Regions from separate parts of the Streptomyces glaucosporus genome, predicted to be linked through region 3. Evidence: riboswitches for the same ligand, from Rfam matches in the RefSeq annotation. Region 3 holds a riboswitch; each other region holds the start of a gene.
The links. Region 3 has a riboswitch for cyclic di-AMP ahead of ABD358_RS02175 (transglycosylase family protein). Riboswitches for the same ligand answer to the same signal wherever they lie in the genome.
Positions count from the first base shown of each region.

Region 1: it holds a riboswitch for cyclic di-AMP, as region 3 does, so the genes downstream of both, ABD358_RS13465 (M23 family metallopeptidase) here and ABD358_RS02175 (transglycosylase family protein) in region 3, are expected to answer to the same signal.
Region 2: it holds a riboswitch for cyclic di-AMP, as region 3 does, so the genes downstream of both, ABD358_RS08305 (C40 family peptidase) here and ABD358_RS02175 (transglycosylase family protein) in region 3, are expected to answer to the same signal.
Region 4: it holds a riboswitch for cyclic di-AMP, as region 3 does, so the genes downstream of both, ABD358_RS19755 (M23 family metallopeptidase) here and ABD358_RS02175 (transglycosylase family protein) in region 3, are expected to answer to the same signal.

Region 1 covers NZ_BAAATJ010000010.1:141,171-144,195, reverse strand. Annotated here, with positions in the region: gene ABD358_RS13470 (GntR family transcriptional regulator) at 180-884, opposite strand; gene ABD358_RS13465 (M23 family metallopeptidase) at 1,100-1,975, opposite strand; cyclic di-AMP (ydaO/yuaA leader) riboswitch at 1,988-2,150, opposite strand; gene ABD358_RS13460 (M16 family metallopeptidase) at 2,502-3,025, opposite strand, start outside.
Region 2 covers NZ_BAAATJ010000005.1:104,727-107,751, forward strand. Annotated here, with positions in the region: partial or broken gene ABD358_RS28410 (transposase family protein) at 1-597, shown strand, start outside; partial or broken gene ABD358_RS08300 (NAD-dependent epimerase/dehydratase family protein) at 595-765, opposite strand; gene ABD358_RS08305 (C40 family peptidase) at 920-1,393, opposite strand; cyclic di-AMP (ydaO/yuaA leader) riboswitch at 1,398-1,552, opposite strand; gene ABD358_RS08310 (acyl-CoA dehydrogenase family protein) at 2,433-3,025, opposite strand, start outside.
Region 3 covers NZ_BAAATJ010000002.1:6,926-9,950, forward strand. Annotated here, with positions in the region: gene eno (phosphopyruvate hydratase) at 1-419, opposite strand, end outside; gene ABD358_RS02175 (transglycosylase family protein) at 673-1,413, opposite strand; cyclic di-AMP (ydaO/yuaA leader) riboswitch at 1,417-1,587, opposite strand; gene ABD358_RS02180 (transglycosylase family protein) at 1,819-2,835, opposite strand; gene ABD358_RS02185 (cytochrome P450 family protein) at 2,967-3,025, opposite strand, start outside.
Region 4 covers NZ_BAAATJ010000019.1:96,595-99,619, reverse strand. Annotated here, with positions in the region: gene ABD358_RS19765 (antibiotic biosynthesis monooxygenase family protein) at 1-368, shown strand, start outside; gene ABD358_RS19760 (PPOX class F420-dependent oxidoreductase) at 506-916, shown strand; gene ABD358_RS19755 (M23 family metallopeptidase) at 1,079-2,134, opposite strand; cyclic di-AMP (ydaO/yuaA leader) riboswitch at 2,147-2,317, opposite strand; gene ABD358_RS19750 (PP2C family protein-serine/threonine phosphatase) at 2,555-3,025, opposite strand, start outside.

The sequences.
Region 1 (3,025 bases), on a different contig from region 3:
GGGAGGAGCACGCCGGGCGGAAGGCGCCGCGGGAGGCTCCGGGAGAAGACAGCGGAAAACACCGCGGGAGGCGGCGGGGCATTGCGCTCCGCCGCCTCCCGTAATATCCGGGGGAATCACCCGGTCAATTCATCCGTGTGTTTTCCGCCACGGACACCCTCATGGATATACGTCCGCCGTTACGGATTACCGCTTCCCGTGTTGAGGGAATGTTTCGTCCTTCTCACGGCGGCCCCGCCGCGGGAGGCTCGCACGGCCACCGGACGCTGCTCGCGGCGGACGGCGACGGAGCGCTCCACGTGCGAGACCGCCAGGGCCCTCGCCCGCTCCGCGTCCCCGCGGGCGATCGCGTCCACGATGGCGCCGCGCTCCCGCCAGACGTCCGGGACCCGTACCGCCGGCTCCGCGGCGTAGACCCAGGTGATCTTGCGGCGCAGTTGCGTGAGCAGTGCGGCCAGGGTCGGGCTGCCGGACGCCCGGGCCAGGGTGTCGTGGTACCAGTCCCCCAGGACCCGCAGGTCGGAGAGGTGGCCCTGCTCGGCGCGCTGCTGCCCCAGACGGACCAGGCCGCGCAGCACCCCCAGCTGCGCCTCGGTGCGCCGCCGGGCCGCCCGGGCGGTGCCCAGCGGCTCCAGCAGGGCCCGGACGTCGAGCAGGTCGGCCGCCTCCTGCTCGGTGGGTTCGGCGACGCAGGCGCCCGCGTGCCGGCGGGTGGTCACGAAGCCCTCCGACTCCAGGGTGCGCAGCGCCTCGCGCACCGGGATCCGCGAGACGCCGTAGCGCCTGCCGAGCAGTTCCTCGGTGAGCCGGGCGCCGGGCGGGAAGAAGCCGGAGACGATGTCGTCGCGGACCGCAGTGCACACCATGTGCGCCGAAATGCGCATGGGCCGACCTCCGCCGTCGTCTCCGCGTTTCCGATGGCTCCGCAGACTCGAACTGTATTCCACCGCCACGGAAATTCCGATGCCCACCGGAGAACAGGCGGAAAACATGCCTCCCGGCGCGGGCCCGCCGGACGCGGAGGCGCCCCCGGCCGTATGGCCGGGGGCGCTCGATCTCCGCGGTCGCGTCCGTGTCGCTCCGGGGTCCCGTCCGGGGATCAGCGGACGTCGACGCCCTTGGCCGCCAGGTAGGCGACCGGGTCGATGTCGGAGCCGTAGTAGGCGCCGGTACGGGCCTCGAAGTGGAGGTGCGGACCGGTGCTGTTGCCGGTGGAGCCGACCGCGCCGATCTGCCGGCCGCCCTCGACCCGCTGGCCGGGGCTCACGCTCGTGGCGGACAGGTGGCCGTACTGGGTGTAGCGGCCGTCGTCGTGGCGGATGACGACCTGGTTGCCGTACGCGCCGCCCCAGCCGACCGTCACCACGGTGCCCGGGCCCACGGCCCGCACGGGGGTGCCGGAGGCGGCGGCGAAGTCGACGCCGCTGTGCGTGCCGGAGGACCAGGAGGCGCCGGCCTGCTTGTACAGGGTGGTGGTGTTCACGCCCGCGACCGGGTCGACGTAACCGCTCGCGGCACGGCGCTCGGCGGCCCGCTCGGCGCGGCGCTCCTCGGTCGCGGCGCGCTCCCGGGCGGCCTCCTCGGCCGCGGCGGCCTTGCGCGCGGCCTCGCGCTCCTTGGCGACCTTCTCGGCCTTGGCGGCCTTGGCGGCGGCGATCTCCTCGGCCTTCTCGCGCGAGACGTCGGCCGCGCGCTGCTGCGCCTCGGCCTGGGCCCGGACGTCGTCGGCGATCGTGTCGCCGACGGCCATCGCCTGCGCGAAGCCCAGGGCGTAGGTCTTGTGGGTGTCGCCCGAGTCGGCGACGGCGGGGGTGGCGATGGTGCCCACCACGCCGGTGGCGGCGAGGGTGGCGGCTCCCAGCAGGCCGGCGCCCGTGCGGACGGCGCGGCCGGAGAGCTGGTGCTTCTCGGAGAGCTTCCCGGTGAAGGCGGTGACCTTCTCGGTGACCTTCTCGGTGGCACGGGTGAACGCCATGTGCGGCGTGCTCCTTTCCTTCCGTGTCGCCTACCGGGTTAGCTGACGGGTTCGGAGCAGGAAGGTCTCCTACGAGCACTCGGCTCGATTCACCCCGGTGGGATACCCCTCGCGCGCTGGAGGCGGAGGGTGGGTCCCCGGCTCCCCCAGACGGGGGACTCGGCGATGCGCAGGCCGGCGGCCACGGACGTGGGCGCTTCTGACGGCCAACGGATTCGAAGCTAAACGGCCACGCTTGAGCAAGCAAACAAATCGGGCATTTTGTATCTCATGCCACATCCCGCTTCCACCGGAAGCGCCAATCCGCCCATGACAAAGGCCCTTGATATGACAAGCACACCAAGGGCCCCGGTCCTGAGGGGACTTGCCGGCCGCCCGAACGTGACGGCCGCCACTTCCCCGATGTGGCGGCCGTCACCTCCGGTGTGCCGCGGCCCTCTTGAACCCGTGACGGCCGTCACCCCGGGCGCGCCGCGACCCCTTCCGGGCCGTGACGGCCGTCACCACCGGATCGTCCGGCTCCCCCTCAGTCGGTGACGACCGTCACCTCTCCGATCCCCAGGTCCCGCACCGGGCCGGCGATCTGTGACGCGTCCCCCACCAGGACCGTCACCAGGCGGTCGGCCGGGAAGGCGGCGACGACCGCCGCCGTCGCCTCCACGGTGCCGGTCTCGGCGAGGCGGGCGTAGAGCTGCGCCTGGTAGTCGTCGGGCAGGTGCTGCTCCACCTGATCGGCGAGGGTGTCGGCCACGGCCGCCGCCGTCTCGTACCGCAGCGGGGCGACACCCACCAGGTTCTGCACGGCCGCGTCCCGCTCCGCGTCGGTGAGGCCCTCCTCGGCCAGGGTGCGCAGCACCTGCCACAGGTCGGCCAGTGCGGGCCCCGTCACATCGGTGGCCACCGAGCCGTTGATCGCCAGCAGGGAGGCGCCGGTGCCGTCCGGGGCCGACCGCAGCACCTGGGCGAAGGCGCGCACGCCGTAGGTGTAGCCCTTCTCCTCGCGCAGCACCCGGTCCAGGCGGGAGGTGAGCGTGCCGCCCAGGCAGTACG
Region 2 (3,025 bases), on a different contig from region 3:
ACGGACGCCGACCTGTTGTGCCTCGAGGTCGCCCAGGCCCTGCCCGGTTTCCCCTCGGCTCGGCACCGGATCCGCTTCGCACATGCCCGGCCGGGACACCTGTTCCGCTGCCTGCCCCGGCAGTCCGCCCGCACCAAGCGCCTGAACGCGGCCGGGCCGCTGATCAGCCAGGTGATCGAGGCACTGGCCCGGCAGGTGCCCACCTGGCACGACGACCTGCGGCTGGTCGACTCCACCCCACTGCCGTGCGCGGCCTCCCGCGAGACGGTCAAACGCTCCGGCCTGGCCGGGCACGCCGGCTACGGATACCGCCGCGGCCACCCCCGGTTCTTCTGGGGCCGGCGGCTCTACCTGGTCACCACCGCCGAGGGCATGCCCGTCACCTGGTGCCTGGCCCACCCCGAACCCGGCGAGCGCGAGGTGATGGCCGCGCTGCCGGAGCGCGACCACCGCCTGATCCGCACCGGGCAGGCAATCCTCGCCGACAAGGGCTTCGCCGGGCGGGAGTTCGAAGCCTGCATCGCCGAACGGCCCGGCGCCCACCTGGTGCGGTCCGACCGCAAGGACGAACCGGTCCGGCACGGGGAGATCGCCCAGGGCGTCCGGACCGCCGTCGGCCGTGCGGTCGCCCAGCAGTTCCGCGGCGCCGGCGGGCGCGGCGTGCTGTCCCCGGCGGAAGACGGTCACCTGCCAGTCCCGGGCCAGTGCCTCCTCGGCGACCGCCCGGCCGACGAACTCCGTTCCGCCCAGTACCAGAAGTCTCATGGGGGCGAGCCCGCCCGTCCGGGCGGTGCGGCGGAACGGCTCCACGCCCCGGCGGAATCGCGGAGAGCCGAACCGGGGCCGAACGTGCCGACGGCGCGCCGCGGACGGATGTCCGCGGCGCGCCGTCACCGGGTCCGTCGAGCCCGGCCCGGGGTCACTTCACGCGCCCGTACCGCACGCTCTTGGTCCAGATCTTCTCCTTGCGGACGGTCTTCCCCGGCTTCGGGGAGTGCCAGATCCGCCCGTCGCCGGCGTAGATGCCGACGTGGTAGACGCTGCCGCCGGAGTGGAAGAACACCAGGTCGCCCTTCTTCCGGGACTTGGCGGAGATGTGCTTGGTGCGGTTGTACTGGGCCGCCGCGGTGCGCGGCAGCTTCTTGCCCGCCTTCTTGTAGGAGTACTGGGTGAGTCCCGAGCAGTCGAAGCGGTTCGGCCCGGCGGCGCCGTACTGGTAGGGCGCCCCCTTCTTGGAGGCCGCTACCTTGAGTGCCTTGCCGGCCGGGGTCAGCGCCTCGGCGTCGGGGGTGGCGGCCGGGACCAGCGCCGTCCCCGCGAGCGTCGCGGCGGTGACGGCGGAGGTGACGGCTGCCCGGGACACGAGTCCAGGTATGCGCGGATACGCGGACATGAACTAACCCTTCGTCATCCGCCTGCGAAAGATGACCTGTCGGGTTCGGGCCGGCGAAGTTGCCCGGCCACCTGATGTGGCTTCACCCCAAGGGCCGCGTCGTGCGCGGCCCGGTCCTGCTTGGGTCTCCCGCTCCTGCCGATTCGTCATGGTCCGTCTCTCACCCGGACGGCGGCAGGATTCGGCGTCCGCCCGGGCGCCCCGCCCGGTGGCGGGGACTTGCCTCGTCTACGGATAGTGCGTCAAGAACTCGCTTTGTTGGGAGATCTGACGGTATCTGTGAATTTGTTCACTTCTGTGCGTCCGGAGTCCCGAGCGTCTCCACGGCCCCGGTCATTGTGCCCTGACACGGCCTCTGAGCAGCGGCTGCCGGGAGCTCTCCGGCAGTGCGGCGGCCCGGCGGGAGCTGGCTCCCGGAACCGGGCGCGCCGGTGTGATCAGCTCGAATGGCCGTCCTCGTGTCGGGTGACCCGCGCGGGTCCGCGTGCCGCCGCGGGGTCCGGGGCGGGAGGCCGGGCACGCCGGGACGAATGCGGTTCGCGGCGGCGAAGACGTCCGCGGCGCCGGGGGGCGGGTCTTCCCGCCGGGTCCGCCCAGGGGCCTCGCGGCGCCGGCGCTCCTGCCGGAGGGGCCGTGCGGACGGCGGCCGGGTCGCGGGCGGACCGGGAGCTGCCGGCGGGCGGGTCCGGAGCGGGAAGGGGGCGGAACCGGAGTGTGCGGCGGGCGGCGGTGCGCCGGGCGGGACCGGTTCCCGGCCGTGAGGTGTCGACGCGGTGGCGCGTCGCGGCCGCCACCGGAACGGGGGACACGGGGAAGGGGCCGGCGGGGAGGTCCCGGCCGCCCCGGGCCGGCGCGCCCCCGGCCCCCGCCGGGGTCCGCGTTGGATCCGGCCCCGGCAGCGGTGCCGCGCGGACCCCCGGGGGACGGTCACCGCGGGCCGCGACAGCCGTGGACGGCGCCCGCCGGACGGTGCGGCGGGCGGAGGAGCGGGAGCGAACCAGGCCGGGCCGCCGCCGGGGAGCGGCGGCCCGGTGGGACGTCAGCGGATGTGCATGCCCGAGATCGTGCGGGCGATGACCAGGCGCTGGATCTCGCTGGTCCCCTCGAAGATCGTGTAGATCGCGGCGTCCCGGTGCATGCGCTCCACCGGGTACTCCCGGGTGAAGCCGTTGCCGCCGAGGATCTGGATCGCCTGGGCGGTGACGGCCTTCGCGGTCTCCCCCGCGAACAGCTTGGACATCGATCCCTCGGCGGCCTCGAAGGGCTTGCCCGCCGCCGCCATCCACGAGGCCCGCCACACCAGGAGGCGGGCCGCGTCGATGCGGGTCCGCATGTCGGCGAGCTGGAAGGCGATGCCCTGGTTGTCGATGATCGGGCGGCCGAACTGCACCCTGGTCCTGGCGTAGTCCAGGGCGACCTCGTAGGCGGCGCGGGCTATGCCGACGGCCTGGGCGCCCACCGCCGGGCGGGACGCCTCGAAGGTGGCCATCGCCGCGTTCTTCACGCGGTCCCCGCCCTTCCTGGCGCGCTCGCGGGCGCGGGCCAGGCGCTCGTCGAGCTTCTCCTTGCCGCCCAGCAGGCAGTGGCCGGGGACGCGGACGTCGTCCAGCACCACCTCGGCGGTGTGGGAGG
Region 3 (3,025 bases):
TGGGCGTTCGGGCCGCCGAGGTAGCGGAACAGCGGCAGGTCGGACGCCTCGGAGGCGGCGTGCGCGACGGCCAGCGAGACGCCGAGGATGGCGTTGGCGCCGAGCGAGGACTTGTCCGGGGTGGCGTCCAGGTCGAACATCGCCTGGTCGATCAGGCGCTGCTCGGTGGCGTCGTACCCGACCAGCTCCGGGCCGATCTGCTCGATGACGGCGAGGACGGCCTTCTCGACGCCCTTGCCGCCGTAGCGGCCCTTGTCTCCGTCACGCAGTTCCAGGGCCTCGAAGGCGCCGGTCGAGGCGCCGGACGGGACGGCCGCACGGCCGGTGCTGCCGTCGTCGAGGCCGACCTCGACCTCGACCGTGGGGTTGCCTCGCGAGTCGAGGATCTCGCGGGCCACTACGACGTCGATGGACGGCACGAGGATCTCCTTCGTGTATGTCGGGCATGTGTCTCGGGTCTCAGCCCCCTGAGCCTATCCGCACCGTGCGCGCGACCCGGCCGACAGCCCATGCCGTACGGCTTAACGGCGGATGAAAGCGCAGCTCAGGAGAGGGACGAGCAATTTGTTTCCAAATTAAATAAACCCGGTGCGGGGCGTCCTCCGCAAGAGGGGTGACACACCGCACCGGGTTGGCGCCGCCGGGTCGCGGACCGGGCGGGCGCCCCGCGCGTCAGACGCGGAGCTTCTGGCCCGGGAAGATCAGGTTGGGGTCGTCGCCCACCACGTCCCTGTTCGCCTCGTAGAGCTGCTGCCAGGTGGTGCCGTGCTCGGCCGCGATCATGCGCAGGGTGTCCCCCGCCCGCACGGTGTAGGTGCCGGCCCCGGCCTTGTCGCGGTCCCCGGCCCCGGCCTTGTCGCGGTCCCCGGCCCGCCGCCCGTCCCGCCCGTCGTGGCCGCCGGCCCGGGACGCCGGCCGGGACCGGTACCGGGACTGGCCCTGAGCCTGCGACCGGGTCTGCGACCGGGCCTGGAACCGGGAGTGCCCCTTCCGGCCGCCGTCGGAGCCGCCGTCCGGGTCCACCTCGGCCGCCGGCCCGTCGGCGGTGAGGCCGCCCTCCTCCGCACAGCCCCAGGCGCCCGGTCCCTGCATGGCCAGCAGGCGCTCGGCGACGGCGATCTGCTGGTCCCTGGTGGCCAGGTCGGCGCGCGGGGCGTACCGGAGACCGCCGGCGGCCTCCCAGCTCGCCTGCGCGAACTGGAGGCCGCCGTAGTAGCCGTTGCCGGTGTTGATGGACCAGTTGCCGCCGGACTCGCACCGGGCCACCCGCTCCCAGGTGTCCACGGACGCCGCCGACGCGCTCTGCGCGCCCGACAGCGGAACGGCGATCGCCGCACCCGCGGCGCCGGTCAGCGCGGCCGCGCGGACCGCCTTGGCGGTACGACTGTCATGACGCTTGCCGGTGAACAGCATGGACGTCCTTCTCACCGACGCCTGCGAGGTGAGCTGTCGGGTTCGGACCGTGAGCAGCCCGGCCGGACGGGAACGGACGTCCCCGCTCGGCTTCACCCCGAGCCGCTCCGGTCCGTGCGGACCTCGGCGGCGCCTACCTGGTTCCCCCGCTCCTGCCATCGGCGCTGACGCGACGACTGGCCACCGGCCGCCGGCAGGATTCGGCGCTGCGGTCGGTGGCACTCGCGGTGCGAGCGAGAAGACGGTAAGCACACCCGGGCATACACCTCAAAGCATGTCAGAAACCAAGCATTCACCCTTCTTGATGCGAACAAGGATGAATCGCGCAGGTCAGACACAGCACGTTAGGCCGGACAGGAAGGACACGCCGCAATAGCCCAGGAGGGTCATTCCGCGGCCCCGTCCTCAGCCGAGGGCGAGCTCCTGCCCCGGGAGGATCAGGTCCGGGTCGTCGCCCACGACTTCCCTGTTGGTCTCGTACAACTCCGTCCAGCCGCCTCGCACGTCGTGCTCCAGTGCGATCGCCGAGAGCGAGTCCCCGGGCTGGACGCGGTAGCCCCCGTCCGCCGTCAGGGGGCCCTCGCCGTCGGCGCGCTCGGCGGAGCGGTCCGTGCGCCCGGCCTCCGGGCCGGACCGTTCGTCCCGTGCGGCCTCCCGGCCGTCCGTCCGCTCGGCCGCCTCCAGTTCCAGCTCCCGCGGGTCGCGCTCGCCGCGGTGCCTGCCGGTGCCCGCCTCCCGGTCGGCGGCGTCGCCGCGCGTCCCGGCGCCGGACCCGGCGGTCCTCTCCTCCGGCCCGTCCGCCGGCTTCCCGCCGGACGGGTCCGCCTCCGCGTCCCTCCCCGCGCCGCCGGAGCCGCCGGCGGCGTCACCGGAGCCGGCCGTGCCGTCGGCGGCGCCGCCGTCGGACTTCCCGGACTTCCCGGAGTCCTCCGTCCCGCCGCTCTCCGTCCCGCTCCCGCGGCCGTCCCGCCCGGCCGGCGGGGTGGACGACTCCTCCTCGGACGGCAGGACGTCGCCGGGGTCGATGGCGGGCGCCTCGCCCGTGGAGTCGTAGCGCAGCCCGGCGTTGACGCCGCAGGCGGGCCAGGCGTCCGGGCCCTGGTCGGCCAGGATCCTCTCGGCCACCGCGATCTGCTGGCTGCGGCTGGCGAGGTCGGGGCGCTCCGCGTAGACCGTGCCGCCGTACTCCTCCCACGTCTCCTGGGTGAGCTGGAGGCCGCCGTAGTAGCCGTTGCCGGTGTTGGCGCTCCACAGCCCGCCGCTCTCGCACTGCGCCACCCGGTCCCAGGTGTCGAGGTCGGCCGCCTGGGCGCCCGACGCGCCGAGCAGGGGCATGGCGATTCCCGCGCCGGTCATCCCGGCCGTGACGAAGATGGCGGGAGCCTGGCGGGGGCGGCGGTGTCTACCGTTCCCGGAGAGCATGTGTGGGACCTCTCGTACGTGGGGAGTCGACAAGGTTCAGCACGTGTTGAGGGCTGAACGTAGCGCTCTTGTGCGATCATCACAAGTCAATGTCTCGGAGATCACGCCCCGGTCACGCGGGTGACCGAGCGTCACCCGCGTACCGGTCCGAACTCCACGGGCAGTTCGCGCAGTCCGCGCATGATGAGGC
Region 4 (3,025 bases), on a different contig from region 3:
GGCCCGAGCCGGGGTGCGTGGTGATCGTGGACGTGACGTTCGAGGGGCCCGACGAGGAGCGGCAGCGGGCGTGGGTCGACGCCGTCGGCGAGGCGATCGCCACCGACGCCGGCCTGCCGTCCGGCGGCATCTCCGGCCACTTCCACCTGGGTCTGGACGGCACACGCGTCGTCAACTACGCGGAGTGGGAGAGCGAGCAGGCCCACATCGACGCGCTGAAGGCGCCCGGCGAGGGCATCGGCACGACGACTCCGCAGTGGCAGCGCGTTCAGAACTTCCCCGGGATGGTCCGCAGCGACGTCAGGCGTTACCACCTGCGGTTCGCCGGGGCGCGTCCCCTGGAATCGGCCGGGTCGCCGGTTCGTTGAGCCGTACGGCACACCACGCCGCCCGCCGACGAAGGGACCGACCCACCGTGGCCGCGAACACCGGGAACGACAGCGGAAACACCGGGAACGACAGCGCGAACGGCAGCGCGAACACCGGAGGCACCCCGCAGGACGCCCTGCTCTCCCTGCTCGCCGAGCGCGACCTGGGGGTGCTGGTCACCCTCAAGCGGGACGGCCGGCCGCAGCTGTCCAACGTGAACTACGCCTACGATCCCGGGCGGCAGCTCATCAGGGTCTCCGTCACCGCCGACCGGGCCAAGGCCCGCAACCTCGCCCGCGACCCCCGCGCGAGCTTCCACGTCACCAGCGAGGACGGCTGGGCCTGGACGGTGGTGGAGGGGCTGGCCGAGCTGACGCCCGTGGCGGCCGATCCGCACGACGCCACCGTCGAGGAGCTGGTCGAGGTCTACCGGGCGATCCGGGGCGAGCACCCCGACTGGGACGACTACCGCCGGGCCATGGTCGCCGACCGCCGGCTGGTGGTGCGGCTCACCGTGGGGCGCGCGTACGGGCAGCCGCGGCGCTGAGCCGCACGGCGCGGCCGGACCCCGGCGGCGGGCGGGAGGGCCGGCGGTGTACGGAAAGGCCGGCGGCCCTGGTGTCGGGGGGTGGTCACCAGGGCCGCCGGGGCACGGGGGTGTGCGGGCACTGCCCGGCCCGCATCCCGGAGGCGGCGGGCGGGGAGTGGGTCAGATGTTCTGGCCCTTGCTGCGCAGCCAGGTCAGCGGGTCGATCGGGTCGCCGCCGCCCGGGCGGACCTCCATGTGGAGGTGCGGGCCGGAGGAGTTGCCGGTGGAGCCGACGCGGCCGATCACGTCGCCGGTCGTCACCTTGCCGCTCGTCCTGGTCATGGACGACAGGTGGCAGTACCAGACCTCGGTGCCGTCGTCGAGCTTGAGGACGATGCGGTAGCCGTAGGAGCCTGCCCAGCCGGCCTCGACGATCTCGCCGCTGTGCACGGCCTTGACGGGGGTGCCGGAGGGGGCCGCGAAGTCCAGGCCGGTGTGGGTGCTGGACCACATCGAGCCGGACTGGCCGAAGGTGGAGGTCAGCTGGTACGAGGAGAGGGGGAGGGTGTAGCTGGCGGCGAGCTTGGCGAGGCGCTCGGCCTCGGCCCTCCGCTTGGCCGCCTCGGCCGCCTTGCGCTTGCGTTCGGCCTCCTCGTCGGCGGCCTTGTCCGCGGCTTCCTCGGCGGCCTCGTCCGCGGCCTGGGCGGCGGCGTCCTCGAGGGCAGCCTGGACGGCGTCCGTCTGCTGCTGGTCGGCCTGCTGGAGGATGCGCGCCCGCAGGGCCTCGCCGGCGTCCGCGGTCAGGGGGTCGGCGGCGACGTCCTCGGTCCCGGCGCCGAAGGCGGCCTGGGCGATCAGGGCCTCGGTCTCGCCGGCCTCTCCGCCGTCGGAGGATTCCGAGTCGCCCACCAGTCCGCCGATGCCGGGGATGTTCTCGGCGACGGCGCCCAGGTCGGGCATGGAGATCGCGGCCGGGGACTTCTCCTTGGCCGTGGCGATGCCGCCCGCGCCGACCGCGGCGATCATGCCGACGCCGAGGACGGCCCCGCTGCGCGCCATGCCGCCGCTGCGCTGCTTGACCACGCGGTGCCGGCCGCGGACCGGGCGTATGGAGTCCTCGGTGGGGTTCCACGCCGGGCGGTCCCCGTCCCCCTCCGGGCCGAACGGGACGAAACCGGCGGTGTGCGGGTCGTGCGAGACCCGGGGGGCCTCGGGGGCCTGGCTGCTGGACGCCACGGGGGCGCTCTCCTTTCCTTCCTTCTCGCCTACCGGGTTAGCTGACGGGTTCGGAGCAGGAAGGTCTCCTACGGGTCGTACACGCGGTACGGCCCGATTCACCCCAATTGGTGGTTCCCCGGTTCCCTGGGCCCGGCCTCCCGGTGCGGTGAGGCCGCGCGTTCAGGATTCGGCGACGGCGCACGGTGCCGCCTCTTACGGCGGCAGTGACGACCGCGCTGCGTTATCGAACGTTAATAGAGGGGCGCTCGGGATTCCAAGTCTCCCCTTTAAAGCGGAAGTAATTTCAGGGAGGACTTAACGGGTCAATAACTGCTCAATCCGGGCGAGTTGCCGCCGGAATTCCGCCGGAGACACGCGTCACACTTTCTGACGTTGTCTCAGATGTTATGCGGAGAGCTGCACGCCGCTCACGCACGGTCACCGCGCGGCGGGCGGGGTGGCGGGCTCGCGCATGACCGCCAGCATCGCCATGTCGTCGTCCGTGCCGCCCCCCGTGTACGCGCCGACGTCCTCGACGAGCGCGTCCAGGAGGGCGCCCGGACCGGTGAATCGCCGGCCGCGCAGCCGCGCCACCGGGTCGTAGAAGGCGCCCGCGGCGTTCCGCGCCTCGGTCAGCCCGTCCGTGTAGAGCAGCAGCAGGCTGCCGGGCGGGAAGGGCACCGGCTCCGCGTGGCCGCCCCCGACCGCCAGGTCCCCCAGTCCCAGCGGCAGGGCGTAGGAGTCCGGCTCCAGCAGCCGCGGGGACGCCCCGTCCGCGGGGAGCAGCAGGGGCGGCGGGTGGCCCCGGTTGACGATCCGCAGGGTGCCCGGCGCCCCGGCCGGGACCTCCGCCAGGACGGCCGTGACGAACCCCTCCAGCCGGCCGGCCCCGCCCCGCTGCCCCCTCTC